One region of the Luteimonas sp. 3794 genome, then DNA from elsewhere that is predicted to be linked to it. Evidence: predicted binding sites of a transcription regulator. Region 1 holds the regulator's gene; the other holds the start of a gene.
What was found. The regulator FliA, encoded in region 1, starts transcription of late flagellar genes. The targets are predictions, from matches to a motif close to TAAAGTTTNNCNNNCNNNGGCCGATAA.

Region 1 (7,962 bases):
CAGGTCCAGGTCCACTTCCTTGTCGAGGGCGCGGGCCACGTCGCGGGCGAGCTTGGGGAAGCGCGAGAACACCTTGCCCACCGGCTGCATACGCGTGCGCATGACCGCGCTCTGCAGGCGCGCGGTGGCGTTGTCGAGCGTGGTCACCGCGCGGTCGAGATCCTCGTCGCGCAGGCGCGTGCGCAGGGTCTTGAGCCGGTTGCGTGCGAGTACGAGTTCGCCGACCAGATCCACGATGACATCGAGCCGCTTGGTGTCGACGCGGACGGTCTGTTCGCGCTCACTCGTCGGCGCCGCTGCATCCGTCTTGGCGGCTGGCGGCGGCGGGCGACGCGGTGGCGGGGCGATGGCGGCCGGGGCCGCGGGTGCAGCTGCAGCCGGCGCCGCGACCGTGCCCGGCGCGGCGCCGCCATGCAGCTGGTCGAGCAGGGCCTCGAATTCGTCGTCGCCGATCATGTCGTCGGCAGGCGGGACGGCGGCGGTCGGCGCCACGCCAACAGACGCGCCCGGCACGCCGGCACCGTGAAGCTGGTCGAGCAGGGCTTCGAACTCGTCGTCGCCGATCATCCCCGGGTCGGGGGCGGGACCGGTCTGCAGACCCGGTGCGCGTTCGCCGTGCAACTGGTCGAGCAACGACTCGAACTCGTCGTCGGTGATCATGCCGTCGCCGCCGGCTGCGGGCGCGGCCTGGGGCGGCGCGGCAGCGCGCACCGGCGCGGCCGCGGGAACGTCGAACGGCGCGAAGCCGGCGATCAACGCATCCGGCGCGCTCGGAACGGTGTCCTGGTATTCGATCGCATCGACCATCGCCTGCAGCCAGTCCAGCGACTGCTGCGCGGCGTCGAAGTGACGCGGCAGCAGCGCCGCCTGGCCGGCGCGCACCATGCCGAGGGTTTCCTCGGCGGCGTGGCACAACTGCACCAGTGGTACCGCGCCAAGAAAGCCGGCACCGCCCTTGAGCGTATGGAAGGCGCGGAACACCGCATTGAGGCGCTCGCGATCATCGGGCGTCTGTTCCAGGCCAACGAGTTGCCCGCCGAGGTCGTCCAGCAGTTCGCGTGCTTCAAGCACGAAGTCGGCGACGATGTCGGGCGACTGCATGGCTCAGAGCCCCAGGTTCGACAGCAGGTCGTCGGCGTCGCTCTGGCCGACGGTGTGGCGGTCCAGCCCCGACACCGCCGGCCCGTTGCCGCGCGCGTTGTCTTCCTTCGGCGGCAGGCCGAGCGCGCCGAAGCCTTCGTGCACGCCGCGCACGATGCCTGCGACGCGGCGGATGATCTGCCCGCCCAGGTCCTGGTGACTCTGCGCCAGCGCCATCTCGCGCAGGTTCTCGCGCAGCGATTCCACGGTACCGGTCTGGGTGTCGTCGAGCGGACCTTCCTTGAGCCGGGCCACGAGCGCGCGGCTGTCGTCGATCAGGTCGAGCGTGCGATGGGTGGCCTGTTCGGTCATCTCGACCACGTGGTCCAGGCGCGCACACGCGTCGTCGAGTCCGTTGCCCTCGGCCGGCGTGGGCGGCAGCGTGTCGAGGGCCTGCGAAAGATCGCGGGCCAGGCGTCCCAGACCGCTGACGAGGCTGCGCGCGCGCGCGGCGGCCAGCGCATCGATCTGCCGGCGCCAGCCGTCCTCGTCGCCGCGCTCGAGCGCTTCGAGGGCGTCATGGAGCAGCGTGGCGAGCTGGCTGCGTTCGGTGGCGGTGGCGGTCATGCCGCGGTCCCCAGGCGTTCGAAGATCTTGCCGAGCTTTTCTTCGAGGGTCTGCGCGGTGAACGGCTTGATGATGTAGCCGTTCACGCCGTTCTGCGCGGCTTCGATGATCTGCTCGCGCTTGGCTTCCGCGGTGACCATCAGCACCGGCAGGGCGCGGAACTTGGGGTCGGCGCGGATTTCGCGCAGCAGTTCGATGCCGGTCATGCCCGGCATGTTCCAGTCGGTGACGACCAGTTCCACTGCGTCCTGACGCAGCACGGCGAGTGCGCTGTTGCCGTCTTCCGCCTCGACCGTGTTGTTGAAGCCCAGATCGGACAGCAGGTTCTTGACGATCCGGCGCATCGTCGAGAAATCGTCGACGACCAGGATGCGGATGTTCTTGTTCAAAACGGACTCCAGAGTGAGCGTGACATCAGTCGTCGGCACCGTAACCGGTATCGGCGAGTTCGAAGGCGGTGAGACGGCCGCGCAGGCGCACCACGGCCTGGCCGTGGATCTGGCAGACGCGTGACTCGCTGACGCCGAGCACGGCGCCGATTTCCTTCAGATTGAGTTCCTGTTCGTAGTACAGCGACAGCACCAGCTGCTCGCGCTCGGGCAGGTGGCCGATCGCGGACATCAGCTCGCGGCCGAATTCGCCACGCACCAGGTTTTCCTGCGGCGTGGGGCCGCCGCCGCGGTTGACCGGTTCCACCTCACCGTGGTCTTCGATGTGCGAATCAAGGCTCAGCACCTGACCGCGAGCGGCGTCCTCGAGCAGGCGCTGGTAATCCTCCAGCGGCATCTCCAGCTTCGCGGCGACCTCGTGGGCGCTCGCGGCGCGGCCGGTGCTCTGCTCGATCGAACGGATCGCCGAGGCCGCGTCGCGGGCGCGCCGGTGCACCGAGCGCGGCACCCAGTCGCCGCGGCGGATCTCGTCGATCATCGAGCCGCGGATGCGGATCGAGGCATAGGTTTCGAACGAGGCCCCCTGGTCGGCGTCGTAGCTGCGCGAGGCCTCGAGCAGCCCGATCATGCCGGCCTGGATCAGGTCGTCGATCTCGACGCTGGCCGGCAGCCGCGCAGCAAGGTGATGGGCGATCCGGCGCACCAGTTCGGCGTGCTGCACGAGCGGATCGACATCGGGGGCGACGGCGCGTTGCACCGACTGGTACTGCTGACGTGCGGCGAGGCTCATGCGACTGCTCCCTGGCGCAACATGCGCTCGACGAAGAATTCCACGTGGCCGCGCGGCGCGGTCGGTGCCTGCCAGCGCGAGACGCGCTGGGCGATCTCGATCAGCGCACGTGCCGACGGACTGCCCGGATACGCGGTGACCACGGCCTGCTGGCGCTGTACGGCCATGCGCAGCCAGTCGCACTGCGGCACCGCGCCCAGATAGTTCAAGGACACATCACCGATGAAGCGCTCGCACACGCGCGAGAGTTTCTCGTGCAGGTTGCGGCCTTCCTGCGGGCTGCGGACCATGTTGGCCACCACCTGCACCCGGTTCACCCCACGCTCGCGCGCCAGCACCTTGATCAGGGCGTAGGCGTCTGTGATCGAGGCCGGTTCGTCGCAGACCACGACAATCGCGTCCTGCGCGGCCTGGCAGAAGGTCAGCACCGAATCGGTGATGCCGGCGGCGGTGTCGACGACCAGCAGGTCGAGGTCACGCTGCAGGTCGTTGAACACGTTCACCAGCCCCGCATGTTCGGCGGGACGCAGCTCGGCCATGTGGCGACGCCCGGAAGCGGCGGGGACCACGAGCACGCCCGCGGGGCCTTCGAGAATGATGTCGTCGAGTTCGCAGCGTCCGGCCACCAGATCGGCCAGCGTGTGCTTGGGCGACAGGCCCAGCAGCACGTCGACGTTGGCCAGGCCCAGGTCGGCATCGAGCAGCAGTGTGCGCTGGCCCATGCCCGACAGCGCGACGGCCAGATTGGCCGATACGTTGGTCTTGCCGACGCCGCCCTTGCCGCCGGTGACGGCGAGGGTGCGGACGGGCTGGAAGGGCGCGGAGGACATCGGGAGCAGCTCAGGCGACGGCATGGGTATGTTCCGGGACAATCGGCTTATCGGCATCGCGGCGCAGATCTTCAAGGCGAAGCACCAGATGGGCGGCATTCGCCCGGTGCAGGTCTTCGGGCACGCGCTGGCCATCGGTGACCCAGGTCAGCGGCAACTGGTGGTCGACGGCGACCGACAGGGCGCTGCCCAGGCGGCCGGTTTCGTCCAGCTTGGTCAGCACCACGCCCTGCGGGCGCACGCTGTCGAAGCGGCGGACCACCTCGTCGAGATCGGCGAAATGGGTATTGGCTGGCAGGACCAGCAAGGTGCGCACGTTGCGGGCGGCGCGCAGCCAGTTCAGCTGGCCGGCCAGCGCACGGTCACGCTGGCTCAGGCCGGCGGTGTCGACCAGCACCAGCTTGTAGTCCTCCAGCTTCTGCAGCAACTGCACCAGGCCGGTTTCGCTGTCGGCCTCATGCACGGCGATGCCGAGCTGGCGGCCGTAGCTGTGCAGCTGTTCGCGTCCACCGATGCGCGAAGTGTCCGTCGTCACCAGGGCGATATCGCGCGCCTGGTGCTGGGACGCATACAGCGCCGCCAACTTGGCGATGGTCGTGGTCTTGCCGGCACCGGTGGGACCGACGAGGGCGATCACGCCCGCTTCGCTCAGCGGGTCGATCGGACAGACCGGCAGGCGCTTGGACAGCAGGGCGAGCATCAGGCCGCGCACGCGGGAATCGGGGGTGTCGGCGGGAATCTGCAGCACGGTGTCGCGGGTGATGCCGGCGTCGAAGCCGTAATCCTCCATCAGTTCCATGGCCTGGGCGCGCGCCGGCGAACCGCGCAGGCGCTCGTCGGTGAGGCGGGCCATCTCACGCTCGATCATCATGCGCATCTGCGCGAGCTCGTCGCGCATCTGCGCCAGTTCCCTGTCACTTGAGGGGACGGGCAGGCTGGGCACGGCCGACAGGACCGCCGGCTCGGGCGCGCTCGGCGACGGAAAACCGTCGTCCTGGGTGAGCGCGGCGGAAACGGGCGCGGGTGCTGCCGCGCGCGCCGGTTCCGGAGCGGAGCGCGGTGCCGCGGCCACAGGCGCTGCGGTGCGCGGCGCGGCCGGCGTGTCGTCGCGGTGGCCGGCGGCCAGCAGTTCGGCGAAGGTGGGGCCATCGAGATCGAAGCGGGCCAGTTCGGCCGGCGGGGCGAACGCAGCCGGTACCGGCGCGGAAGCCTGCGCGGCGGCGACGGCAACGGGCGCCGCCGCCAGCGTTGCGCCAGTGCGAGCGGATGCCTCGGCCCGCTGCGGCGTCGGCGCAGCCGGGGCCGCCGGTGGGGCTGCGAGGTCGCGCAGCCAGCGTTCGGACGGCGCCAGCGCGGCCTCGTCGTCGCGCATGGCGCGGCTGCCGCGCAGCATCGTCGCCAGCGGCGGGGCGGCCGCGGGCGCGTCGCGCTGCGCATCCTCGATGGCCCGCTGCACGTAGCCCTCGTCGTAATTGCTGGCCGCGACGATCTCCACGCCTTCGTCGGTCCGGCGGTTGGACAGGATCACAGCGTCCGGGCCATGCGCCTCGCGCACCATTTGCAGGGCGCTACGCATGTCGGCGGCGACGAAACGGCGGATTTTCATGTCGGGAGCCCGGAATTCGGAGTGCGTGAGAAGTGGTTCGAGACGCGGCGGAGCAGGGACGGCAACGGGTCGGGGGGCGGACCCTTGCAGGGGGTGACACGCGGCAGCGGGAGATGCATGCGCCGCGCGGCCGGATCCGCCGTCGCGGGCACCGGTCCTCGACGTGGTGGCCAGCGCCCGGTCTGCGGGCAGCCCGGCGTGGCGCCGGTTCTACCCTGCATGGGGTCCCGCGGCTGCGTTGTGTCGTCCATCACGTCTGACCAGTACCTGTTCAATTGATCGTTCCCAGGAGCTTCAAGCGCTTGTCTTCCGGCACTTCGTTGTAGGACAGCACCGAGAGGTTGGGGACGCTGTGCCGGACCAGGCGCGCCAGCGCGGCGCGGACCTGTCCGGGTACCAGCACCACCGCCGGCTCGTTCCTGGCTTCCTGCTCGCCCGCGCACGTGGCCAGGCTTTGTTGCAGGCGTTCCGCCAGGCCCGGCTCCAGTGCAGCGCCACCGCCCTGTGCAGAATCCTGCAAGACGCGTTCCAGATTCGGCGCCAGCGTGTAGACCGGCAGTTCCTCGGCCGGCCCGGCGATTTCCTGGACGATGAAGCGGCCCAGTGCGGTGCGCACCACGGCGGTCAGCTGCGCCGGGTCCTGGGTATGCGCGGCGTGCTCGACCAGCGCCTCGGCGATGCGGCGCAGCTGGCGCACCGGGATGCGTTCGATCAGCAGGTTCTGCAGCACCCGTACGACCACCGCCAGCGGCAGCGCCTTGGGCGTGAGGTCATCGGCCAGCTTGGGCGCGCTGCGCGCGAGGGTGGCCAGCAACTGCTGCACTTCCTCGTGGCCGAGCAGTTCCGGCGCCTGCTCGCGCACCAGGTGGGACAGATGGGTCGCGACCACGGTGGCCGGATCGACCACCGTATAGCCCGCGGCTTCGGCATTGGCACGCTGCACCGGCAGGATCCACAGCGCGTCCAGGCCGAAGGCCGGGTCCTTGCCGGGCAGGCCGTCGATCGGATGCAGGGCGCCGCCCGAATCGAGTGCCATCAGCCGGTCCGGATGGACTTCGGCGGTGGCCACCGGCACGCCGTGGACCAGTAGCCGATACGCGGTGGGCGCAAGTTCCAGGTTGTCGCGAATGTGCACCGGCGGGATCAGAAAGCCCACGTCCTGGGTGAGCTTGCGGCGCACGGCCTTGATCCGCGCCATCAGTTCGCCGCCCTGGGCCTTGTCGACCAGCGGGATCAGCCGGTAGCCGACTTCCAGGCCGAGCGGATCCACCGGCCGCAGGTCGTCCCAGCCCAGGTCGGCATTGGCCACCTGTTCCGGCGAGGGAAGCGCGGCGAGATCGGGATCGGCTTCCGCGCGTTCGGCGTCGAGGGCGCGTTTGCGCATCACCCAGGCGCCGTAGCCGACCACCGCCGCCAGGCTGAGGAAGGCGAGGTTGGGCATGCCCGGCACCAGGCCGACCACCAGCAGGATGATCGCCGCGATCGTCAGCGCCTTGTACTGGCCGAACACCTGGCCGCTCATCGCGCCGCCCATGTCCTGCTTGCGCGAGGCGCGGGTGACCAGCAACGCGACCGACGACGACACCAGCAGCGCGGGGATCTGCGACACCAGGCCGTCACCGATCGACAGCAGGGTGTAGATGGCGGCGGCCTGTCCCACCGGCAGGCCGTGCTGCATCACGCCGATCGCCAGCCCACCGATGATGGTGACGAACATGATCAGGATGCCGGCGATCGCATCGCCGCGGATGAACTTGTTGGCGCCGTCCATCGCACCGTAGAAGTCGGCTTCCTGGCGGACTTCCTCGCGACGCGCCTTGGCTTCGTCGCGATTGAGCAGGCCGGCGTTGAGATCGGCGTCGATCGCCATCTGCTTGCCGGGCATGGCATCGAGGATGAAGCGCGCGGTGACTTCCGAGACGCGCCCCGCGCCCTTGGTGATCACCACGAAGTTGATGATCGTCAGGATGGCGAACGCGACGATGCCGACCGCGAAGTTGCCGCCGACGACGAACTCGCCGAAGGATTCGATGACCTTGCCGGCCGCGCCCGGACCGTCCTGGCCGTTGAGCAGGATGACCCGGGTGGACGCCACGTTCAGCGCCAGGCGCAGCATCGTGGTGATCAGCAGCACGATCGGGAAGATGCTGAAGTCGAGCGGACGCTGCACGTAGATCACCGCCAGCAGCACCACCAGCGACATCGCGATGTTGAAGCTGAACAGCATGTCCAGAATCAAAGGCGGCAGCGGCACCACCATCATCGCCAGCAACGCAATCACCAGCAGTGGCGCACCCAGGCCGTTGCGCAGCATGTCGAATGCGCGGCGGGGGCCGGACGCCATTACCGCGCTCATGCGCCTGCGCCGCGGGTATCAGCGTCGACGACGCCCAGATCGGCCAGCTGCGGTTGCGGCGTGCCCGCCCGCCAGTCGCGGAGCTGATAGACGTAGGAGAGCACCTGGGCAACGGCAGCGTAGAGTTTCACGGGGATTTCCTGACCGATCTCCGCTTCCCGATACAAGACGCGTGCCAGTGGCGGCGCCTCGACCAGCGCGATCCGATGTTTCTTGCCGACTTCGCGGATGCGCAGCGCCATTTCGTCGATGCCTTTCGCCACGACACGGGGGGCGCCCATCGC
Region 2 (7,962 bases), on a different contig from region 1:
GCGTGATCACCTGCTGAATATTGGCGCCGAAGGCCTCGCCCGGATGCTGCTGGCGCAGCAGTGCGTCGCGTACCAGCTCGATCCGCTGGTTCTCGCGGATCGCGACGTATTCCATTTCCGGGGTGACGATGCCGCGGCGCGCGTAATGCATCTGGGTGACGTTGGCGCCGGCCTTCGCCACGCGCGGCAGGATTCGCGACGGAAAGCGGACATGGTCGAGCTTGGGGTCGTGCTCGCGGCCACGTCCGAATGCCGAGCTCAATGCCGACAGTGCTTCGGTATCGCCGCGCTCCTCGATCCAGCGCGCGCGCAATGGCGCGAGGCCAGCGGCCAGATCGATCGTGACATCCGGGTCGGTGTACGGGCCGGACGGATCGTAGACGGTGATCGGCGGGTTCTCCTCACCGCCGAACAGTGTCGGCGTGCGCGTCTGCACGATCTCGCGCATCGCCACGCGCAGGTCGGGCCGCGAACCTTCGACATGGATCTTGCGCGAGCCCGGGATCGGGCGCGTCACCGATTCGGACAGCTGGTCGGTCTGCTGCAGCAGTGTGGAAGGCACGGCATTCATCGCATTCGTCCTGTGGTGGCGAACGGGAACCCGGGGTGGGCTCTCCTTCTCGCGGACGAAGCGGCGGCGCGGGCCCGGCGCGACGCCAGCCGCATTGCGCATGCGACAAGACGGTTCTGCGGCAGGTCCTGCGAAGCTTCCCTACGCCGGTATCAACCGGATCAGGTTCGAAGGGACTGTCTCAACCGGCGACGCCGGTACCCCCGCTTCAGCGCGCATTAGACCGCGAAGACAGGTGCGATGCCAGCGCCGCTGGCGTCACTCCAGCGTGTAGCCGACGCGGAACCCGCCCCAATGACGGCCGCTCACGTAGATCGGCACCGAGAGGTCGAACATGATCTGGCCGGTGTCGCGCCGGTAGACCTGCAGGCGCCAGGGGTCGGTGTGCGCACCGACGCTGCGTCCGACCCGATCGTCGAAAATGCGCTTGGTGCGGTTGCCGACAAGGTCGCGGGCGTGATCGCCGGTCAAGGGCTGGCAGAAGCGCTGGTTGTGGGTGGGCACATAGCCATCGGGGTTGGCGCTGATCGCGAAGACAATCCAGGGATGCGCGCCGGCCACCGGTTCCTGCAGCGGCGGTAGCACCCGGTCGCAGAGGGCATCGAAGACGCTGCGGTATTTGGCCGGACTCACGCCGGGAATCGGCTCGTACTCGCGGGCGAACAGTGCGGCCAGGTCGATCTCGCGCTGGGCGACGGCCTGGGCCAGGGCTTGGCCGATGGCCGATGCCGCCGCCTGCGCCAGGCCGAGCACGCAGGCGTGGCGCGGTGTGCGCATCGGATCGGCGGGCAGACGGAACAGGCCCACGCCGTCGTGCAGCGTGGCCGCGTTGCGGCCCAGGGCCTCGCTGCGCTCGGCGACATGGGCGGCATGCTCGAGATTGCTGCGACCCAGGCCGACGACGTGTTCGACCGCCTGGTCGATGGCGGCGATCTCGCCGCTCTGCGCATCGATCCGCTGGGCCACCGACGCCATCGCGCGGCCGGCGCCGCCCAGCAGCTCGCCGATGCCGTCGAGCACCTGTCCGGTGTGCTGCGCCGAGGCGGCGCCCTCGCCGAGGGCGGAGACCGTTTCGCCGATGATGCCGCGCACATCCCGCGCCGCACTCGCGGCACGGTCTGCCAGCCGGCGGATCTCGCTGGCGACCACGGCGAAGCCGCGTCCCGCGTCGCCGGCATGGGCGGCTTCGATGCTGGCGTTGATCGAGAGGATGTTGGTCTGGAAGGCGACGGTGTCGATGACCTCGATGACCTCGTTGGCGCGGGCGGAGCGCTGCTGCACCGCTGCCATCGAATCGGCCAGCGCCCGCGCGGCCTCGATGCCGGCGCGGGCGCGCTCGTCCGCGTTGCCGGCCACATCCCGCACCGCCTGGAGCTCGCCGGTGACCGCCTGCAGGTCCGCCAGCAACCGCCGGCTTGCGGCGAGCACCGATTCCAGCGCTTCGAGCTGCGCCTGCGACTGGCGCACGAGTTCGTCGTTCTCACTGACCAGATGCGGCACTTCGTCGGCAATGCCCACCGACAGGACCACCGCCTGTCGGATCGCCTCGGCGAGGTTGCCGAAGCCTGCCGACAGCCGGCGCACAAGTGGCGCATCTTTTTCGTCGGCGTTCTCCAGTGCGCCGAGGTCGAGATCGCAGCGCGTGAGCAGATCGCCGATCCGCTCCAGCAGGCGCTGCGCGGCGCGCCCGTCTTCGAAGGCCTGGACCAGCGGCTGCAGGCCGCCTGCTGCCACGCCCTCGCCCGCCGCCTCGTGCAGGACGGCGGCCTGGCGCAGCAGGGCGGCGGTTTCGGGATGCGGCAACGAGAGGATCCAGCCGCCGTGATCGGGATCTGCCTGGTAGCGCACCCGCGATGCGGGATCGGCGCCGGGCGCGACCCACACGCCGTCGGTGCCGCGCAGCGCGTCGAGCGGCATGCCCCAGGGCACCCCCAGGGTCTGGCCGTCGAGCATTCCAGGCGCGAGGGCCAGCATGTCGATGGCCACGCGGTTCGCGTCGAGCAGGTGCCCCGCCGCGTCCAGGCGCAGCAGCGCGACCGGCGCATCCGGCAAGGCCGCGCACGCCGCGCCCGGGTCCGCCCCGCCCCGCATATCCGTCGACTCCGCCATGCACCCGTTCTCCCGCGCTGTCTCACGTTAGCGGCCGCGCGCGCGCCACGTTGAGGCGCCCGCTTGACGCGCCGCACCATCGGGGTGGATGCTCGGGTCATGCGCCGCCCCGACCCCCGCCTGCAGATCACCGCCGTTCCGGCGGCCGCGGCGTGTCGATATGCGGCCGCGCAGACCACCCTCACCATTACGACCGGTACCACCCGAACACGGGTGTGGACGGGCGTGTCCAACTGATCCAGCACGCCGCTCCGCACCCGAACCGGGTGCGGCGCTGCCGCCTGACCCGGAACGCGATGCGGGGCCCCGACCCAAGGAGCCTTTGATGTCCGCTGTCCCGTCCAACCCGCTTTCCCGCCTGCAGTTGCACAAGTTCGGCGGCACCAGCCTGGCCGATGCCGGCCGTATCGCTGCGGCCGCGCGCCTGGCCGCACCCGTCGCCGACGGCGCCAGCGTAGTCGTGGTGTCTGCCATGCGCGGCGTCACCGACGCGCTGGTCGCTTTGGCTGCCGTTGCGCGCGGTGGCGGTGACTGGGCGCCGGGCTGGCAGGCCCTGCAAGCCCGTCACCACGAGGCGGCGCACGCGATCCCGGGCGCCGACACCGGAACCCTGATCGCGCGGTTGGACGCCGAGGCGGCCGCGCTGCACGCGGACCTGGGCGCGCTGGCGTTCGCCACAGAAGACGCCGCGCTGCGGGTGTCCGAACGCATCTGGGGCCATGGCGAACTGTGCAGCGCCTGGCTGATGCACGCCGCGCTCGGCGGCGAGCCTGCGGGCTGGGCCCGCCTGGATGCGCGCGAGGTCCTGGTCGTGCATGGCAGCGAGATCGGCATGCATGTCGACCGCGAAGCCAGCCTGAGGTGTCTGGCCGGATGGCGCGCGCGCCATCCGCAGGCGCATGTGGTCGCCACCGGCTTCGTGGCGCGCACGCCGGACGGACACGCGACCACTCTCGGTCGCAACGGCAGTGACCACTCGGCCACGTTGCTGGCGGATTTGTTCGATGCCGACGCGGTGACCATCTGGACCGATGTGGACGGCGTGCTGTCGGCCGATCCGCGACTGGTCCCCGATGCCGTGTGCCTGAGCGCACTGTCGTACGCCGAGGCCTGCGAACTTGCCTACTTCGGCGCCAAGGTGCTGCATCCGCGCACCATCGTGCCGTTGCAGGCACGCGGCATCCCGCTATCGATCCGCAACGCCCTTGCGCCATCCACACGCGGTACACGCATTGATGCGCTGGGCGAGGCCGCACGCTCGCCGGTCAAGGGCCTGAGCATCGTCGACGACATGGCGGTGCTGGAACTCACCGGCAGCGGCATGGCCGGCGTGCCCGGCGTGGCCGAAACGCTGTTCGCGGCGCTGCATGCGACGGGGGTGTCGGTGACGATGATCTCGCAGGGCTCGTCGGAGCATTCGATCTGCTGCGTGGTGCGCGCGCCCGAGGCGGCGCGTGGACGTGCGGCCATCGAAAACGCGTTCGCGGATGCGATCGCCGGCGGCCAGGTCGAGGGCGTGCGCCTGGAGACCGGCCTGTGCGTGCTGGCCGCCGTCGGCGACGGCATGGTCGGCAGCCAGGGCGTCGCCGCGCGGCTGTTCGACGGCCTTGCCCAGGCCCGGGTCAACATCCGCGCGATCGCCCAGGGCGCGAGTGAACGCAACATCTCGGTCGCGATCGCGCAGGACGACGCCACCCGCGCCCTGCGCGCCGCGCACGCTGCGTTCTGGCTGTCGCCGCAAACGGTGTCGGTCGGCGTGATCGGGCCCGGCAATGTGGGCCGCGCGCTGCTGGCGCAATTGTCCGAGGTGATCCCGGCGCTGCGCGCGCGCGCCGGTGTTGATCTGCGCCTGCGGGCGATCGCCAGCAGCCGGCGCATGTATCTGAGCGATGCCGCGCTCGATCCGGATACCGCGGGCGCCCTGCTCGGCGACCACGCCGACGCCTGCGATCTCGACGCCTTCGCCGCGCACGTCCGCGCCGACCACCTGCCGCACGCGATGATCGTCGACTGCAGCGCCAGTGACGCCGTGGCCGCGAAGTACGAAGACTGGCTCGCCGCCGGCATCCATGTGGTTACCCCGAACAAGCACGCCGGCAGTGGCGACTGGACGCGTTATGCGCGGATCGCCGAGGCGCGCGTCACCGGGCACAGCCGCTTCATGTACGAGGCCACGGTGGGCGCCGGTCTGCCGGTCATCGTGACGCTGCGCAACCTGCTCGATACCGGCGACACCCTGCACGCGATTGACGGCATGCTGTCGGGCACGCTGGCATGGCTGTTCAACAGTTTCGACGGCAGCCGGCCGTTCTCCGAACTCGTGCGGGAAGCGCGCGCGCTCGGCTATACCGAGCCTGATCCACGCGACGATCTGTCCGGTCTCGATGTCGCGCGCAAGCTGGTGATCCTCGCGCGCGAGGCCGGTCGCACGCTGTCGCTGGCGGATGTCGATGTGGAAAGCCTGGTGCCCGAAGCGCTGCGCGAGGTGCCGCTCGACGAGTTCCTGCAGCGCCTGTCGGAACTCGACGCGCCGATGCAGGCGCGTCTGGACGCCGCCCGCGCGCAAGGGCGCGGCCTGCGCCATATCGCCCGGCTCGAGGCCGGCGGGGACGCCAGTGTTGGCGTCCGTGCACTTCCCGCCGATCATGCGTGCATGCACACACGTCTGACCGACAATCTTGTCCAGTTCACCACCGCTCGCTACGCCGAGAATCCGCTGGTCGTGCAGGGTCCGGGCGCCGGCCCGCAGGTCACCGCCGCCGGCGTGTTCGGCGACGTGCTCGCGATCGCGCACGCGCTCGGCGCGCGCACCGGCTGGCGACACGCATGAGCGGCCGCATCACATCCGCACGCGCATTCGCGCCCGCGAGCGTCGGCAACATCGGCGTCGGTTTCGACGTGCTGGGCCATGTGATCGAAGGCCCGCGCGACATCGCCGGGGTCCGTCGTATCGAGGCGCCAGAAGTGCGCATCGATGCAATCGGCGGCGATGTCGAAGGTGCCGACCGGTTGCCGCTGACCGCAGCCGACAACACCGCCGGGCGCGCCCTGCAGTCGCTGCGGGCCGCGCTGTCGCTGCCGTTCGGCTTCGCGCTGACGCTGGAGAAGGGTATTCCGCTCGGCTCTGGGCTCGGCGGCTCGGCGGCGTCCTGCGTCGCCGCCCTCGTCGCGGCAAATGCGCTGCTCGATGCACCGTTGTCGCGCGAGGCCTTGTATCCATTCGCACTCGATGGCGAGTCGGTTGCATCCGGCGCGCGCCACGGCGACAACGTCGCGCCGATGCTGCTTGGCGGCGTCACCCTCTCGACCGCCGATCGCCTCATCGCGCTCGACGTGCCTGAGTGGCTGCACGCGGTCGTCGTGCATCCCGAGCAGGTGCTGGAAACGCGACGTTCGCGCGCTGTGCTGGCGGCGCCCTACGCGTTGCACGACGTGGTGACCCACAGCACCCATCTCGCCCTGTTCCTCACCGGCCTGCAGCGCGGCGATCGCGAACTGATCCGCGCCGGCCTGCATGATGTGCTGGTCGAACCGCGACGCGCGCCGCTGATTCCCGGCTTCGATACGGTCAAGGCCGCGGCGCTGGCGCACGGCGCGCTCGGCGCGAGCATCTCCGGCGGCGGGCCCAGCGTATTCGCGTGGTTCGATTCGCGCGAAGCGGCCGAGCGCGCGGCACCTGCGATGCGCGCCGGCTTCACGGATGCAGACATCGACGCACAGGCGTATGTGTCGCCGGTCGCCGGGCCACGCGCCGGCTTGCTGGACGGAGACGCGACATGAAGTTCGTCAGTACCCGCGGTCACGCACCCGCCGTCGGGATCGACGACGCGCTCGTCGCCGGACTTGCCCCGGACGGCGGCCTGTACGTGCCGGAATCGATCCCGGCGGTCGATCTCGCCACGCCGCGTGCCACGCTCGCCGACACCGCCTTGGTGACGCTCGCACCCTGGTTCGAAGGGTCGCGCATCGAATCGCAACTCCACGCGCTCTGCGGGCACGCGTTCGCATTCGACGCGCCCTTGCGGCCGCTCGCAGGCCCGGGCGACTACTTGCTCGAACTGTTCCACGGGCCGACCGCAGCCTTCAAGGATTACGCCGCCCGCTTCCTCGCCGGCGCGCTCGGCGCATTGCGCGATCCTGCAGCGCAGGCCACGACAATCCTCGTGGCGACCTCCGGTGATACGGGCGCGGCCGTCGCCGCCGCTTTTCATCGACGACCCGGCTTCTCCGTCGTGATCCTGTATCCGGACGGGCGCGTGTCGCCGCGGCAGGCACACGGCCTGGAGTGCTGGGGCGACAACGTGCATGCCTACCGCGTGGATGGCAGTTTCGACGACTGCCAGCGACTCGCGAAGCAGGCGTTGTCCGATCCGACCTTGCGCGCGCGCATCGCGCTCGGCACCGCCAACAGCATCAGTCTCGGACGCCTGTTGCCGCAGGCGGCGTACTACGCGCATGCAGCCGCGCACCATCACACGGCAAGCGGTCACGCACTGAACCTCATCATCCCGACGGGCAATCTCGGCAACGCCTGCGCGGCGTATCTCGCACGTGCGATGGGCGCGCCGGTCGGCGAGATCCGCCTGGCCTGCAATGCCAACGACACGTTGCCGCAGTTCTTCGATGGCGTCGATTACGCGGCGCAGCCGACACGGGCGACGCTGGCGAACGCGATGGACGTCGGCGCTCCGAGCAACTTCGAGCGGCTGCGTCATTGGCACGTCGACGACGCCGCGCTACGCGCCGCCTTCGTCGCGCGCTCGGTCGACGACGCGACCATCCGCGCGACGATCCGCGCTGCGCCTGCCCGGCACGACATCGTGCCCTGTCCGCATACGGCGACGGCGCTGCACCTGCTCGAGACCTTGCGTACGCAAGGCGACGGCCGGGACTGGGCCGTGGTGGCCACCGCGCATCCGGCCAAGTTCGACAGCATCGTCGAACCATTGGTCGGGGCCGGCGTCGAGCTGCCGTCCGCGCTCGCAGCGTGCCTGGCGCGCCCCGCACACGGCGCGCATCTCGACGACTCGGACGACGCACTGGCGCGTGTATTGCTGAAAACAGGCGCGAGCGCCTGAGCACCGCGCATGAAAAAGGCCTCCCGTTCGGGAGGCCTTCGTACAACGGATGGACGGACGCGGAGGCGTCAGTCGCTGTGGTGCGCGTGACCGGCGACCTTCAGCTGGCTGCTGTCGACGTTCGTCACGCCTTCGATCTCCGCGGCGATCGCCTTGGCGCGGTCAATCTGCGCCTGCGATTCGACATCGCCCGACAGGCTGACG

Region 2: a site for FliA is predicted at 2,708-2,734, ahead of J2X52_RS11415 (methyl-accepting chemotaxis protein). Genes of this name have one in related genera too.

The regions. Positions count from the first base shown of each region.
Region 1 covers NZ_JAVDVJ010000002.1:223,261-231,222, forward strand. Annotated here, with positions in the region: gene J2X52_RS04620 (chemotaxis protein CheA) at 1-1,101, opposite strand, end outside; gene J2X52_RS04625 (protein phosphatase CheZ) at 1,105-1,707, opposite strand; gene cheY (chemotaxis response regulator CheY) at 1,704-2,096, opposite strand; gene J2X52_RS04635 (RNA polymerase sigma factor FliA) at 2,122-2,886, opposite strand; gene J2X52_RS04640 (P-loop NTPase) at 2,883-3,740, opposite strand; gene flhF (flagellar biosynthesis protein FlhF) at 3,727-5,322, opposite strand; gene flhA (flagellar biosynthesis protein FlhA) at 5,594-7,678, opposite strand; gene flhB (flagellar biosynthesis protein FlhB) at 7,675-7,962, opposite strand, start outside.
Region 2 covers NZ_JAVDVJ010000007.1:74,258-82,219, reverse strand. Annotated here, with positions in the region: gene thiC (phosphomethylpyrimidine synthase ThiC) at 1-571, opposite strand, end outside; TPP riboswitch at 692-786, opposite strand; gene J2X52_RS11415 (methyl-accepting chemotaxis protein) at 830-2,680, opposite strand; gene thrA (bifunctional aspartate kinase/homoserine dehydrogenase I) at 3,006-5,510, shown strand; gene J2X52_RS11405 (homoserine kinase) at 5,507-6,460, shown strand; gene thrC (threonine synthase) at 6,457-7,758, shown strand; gene J2X52_RS11395 (BON domain-containing protein) at 7,827-7,962, opposite strand, start outside.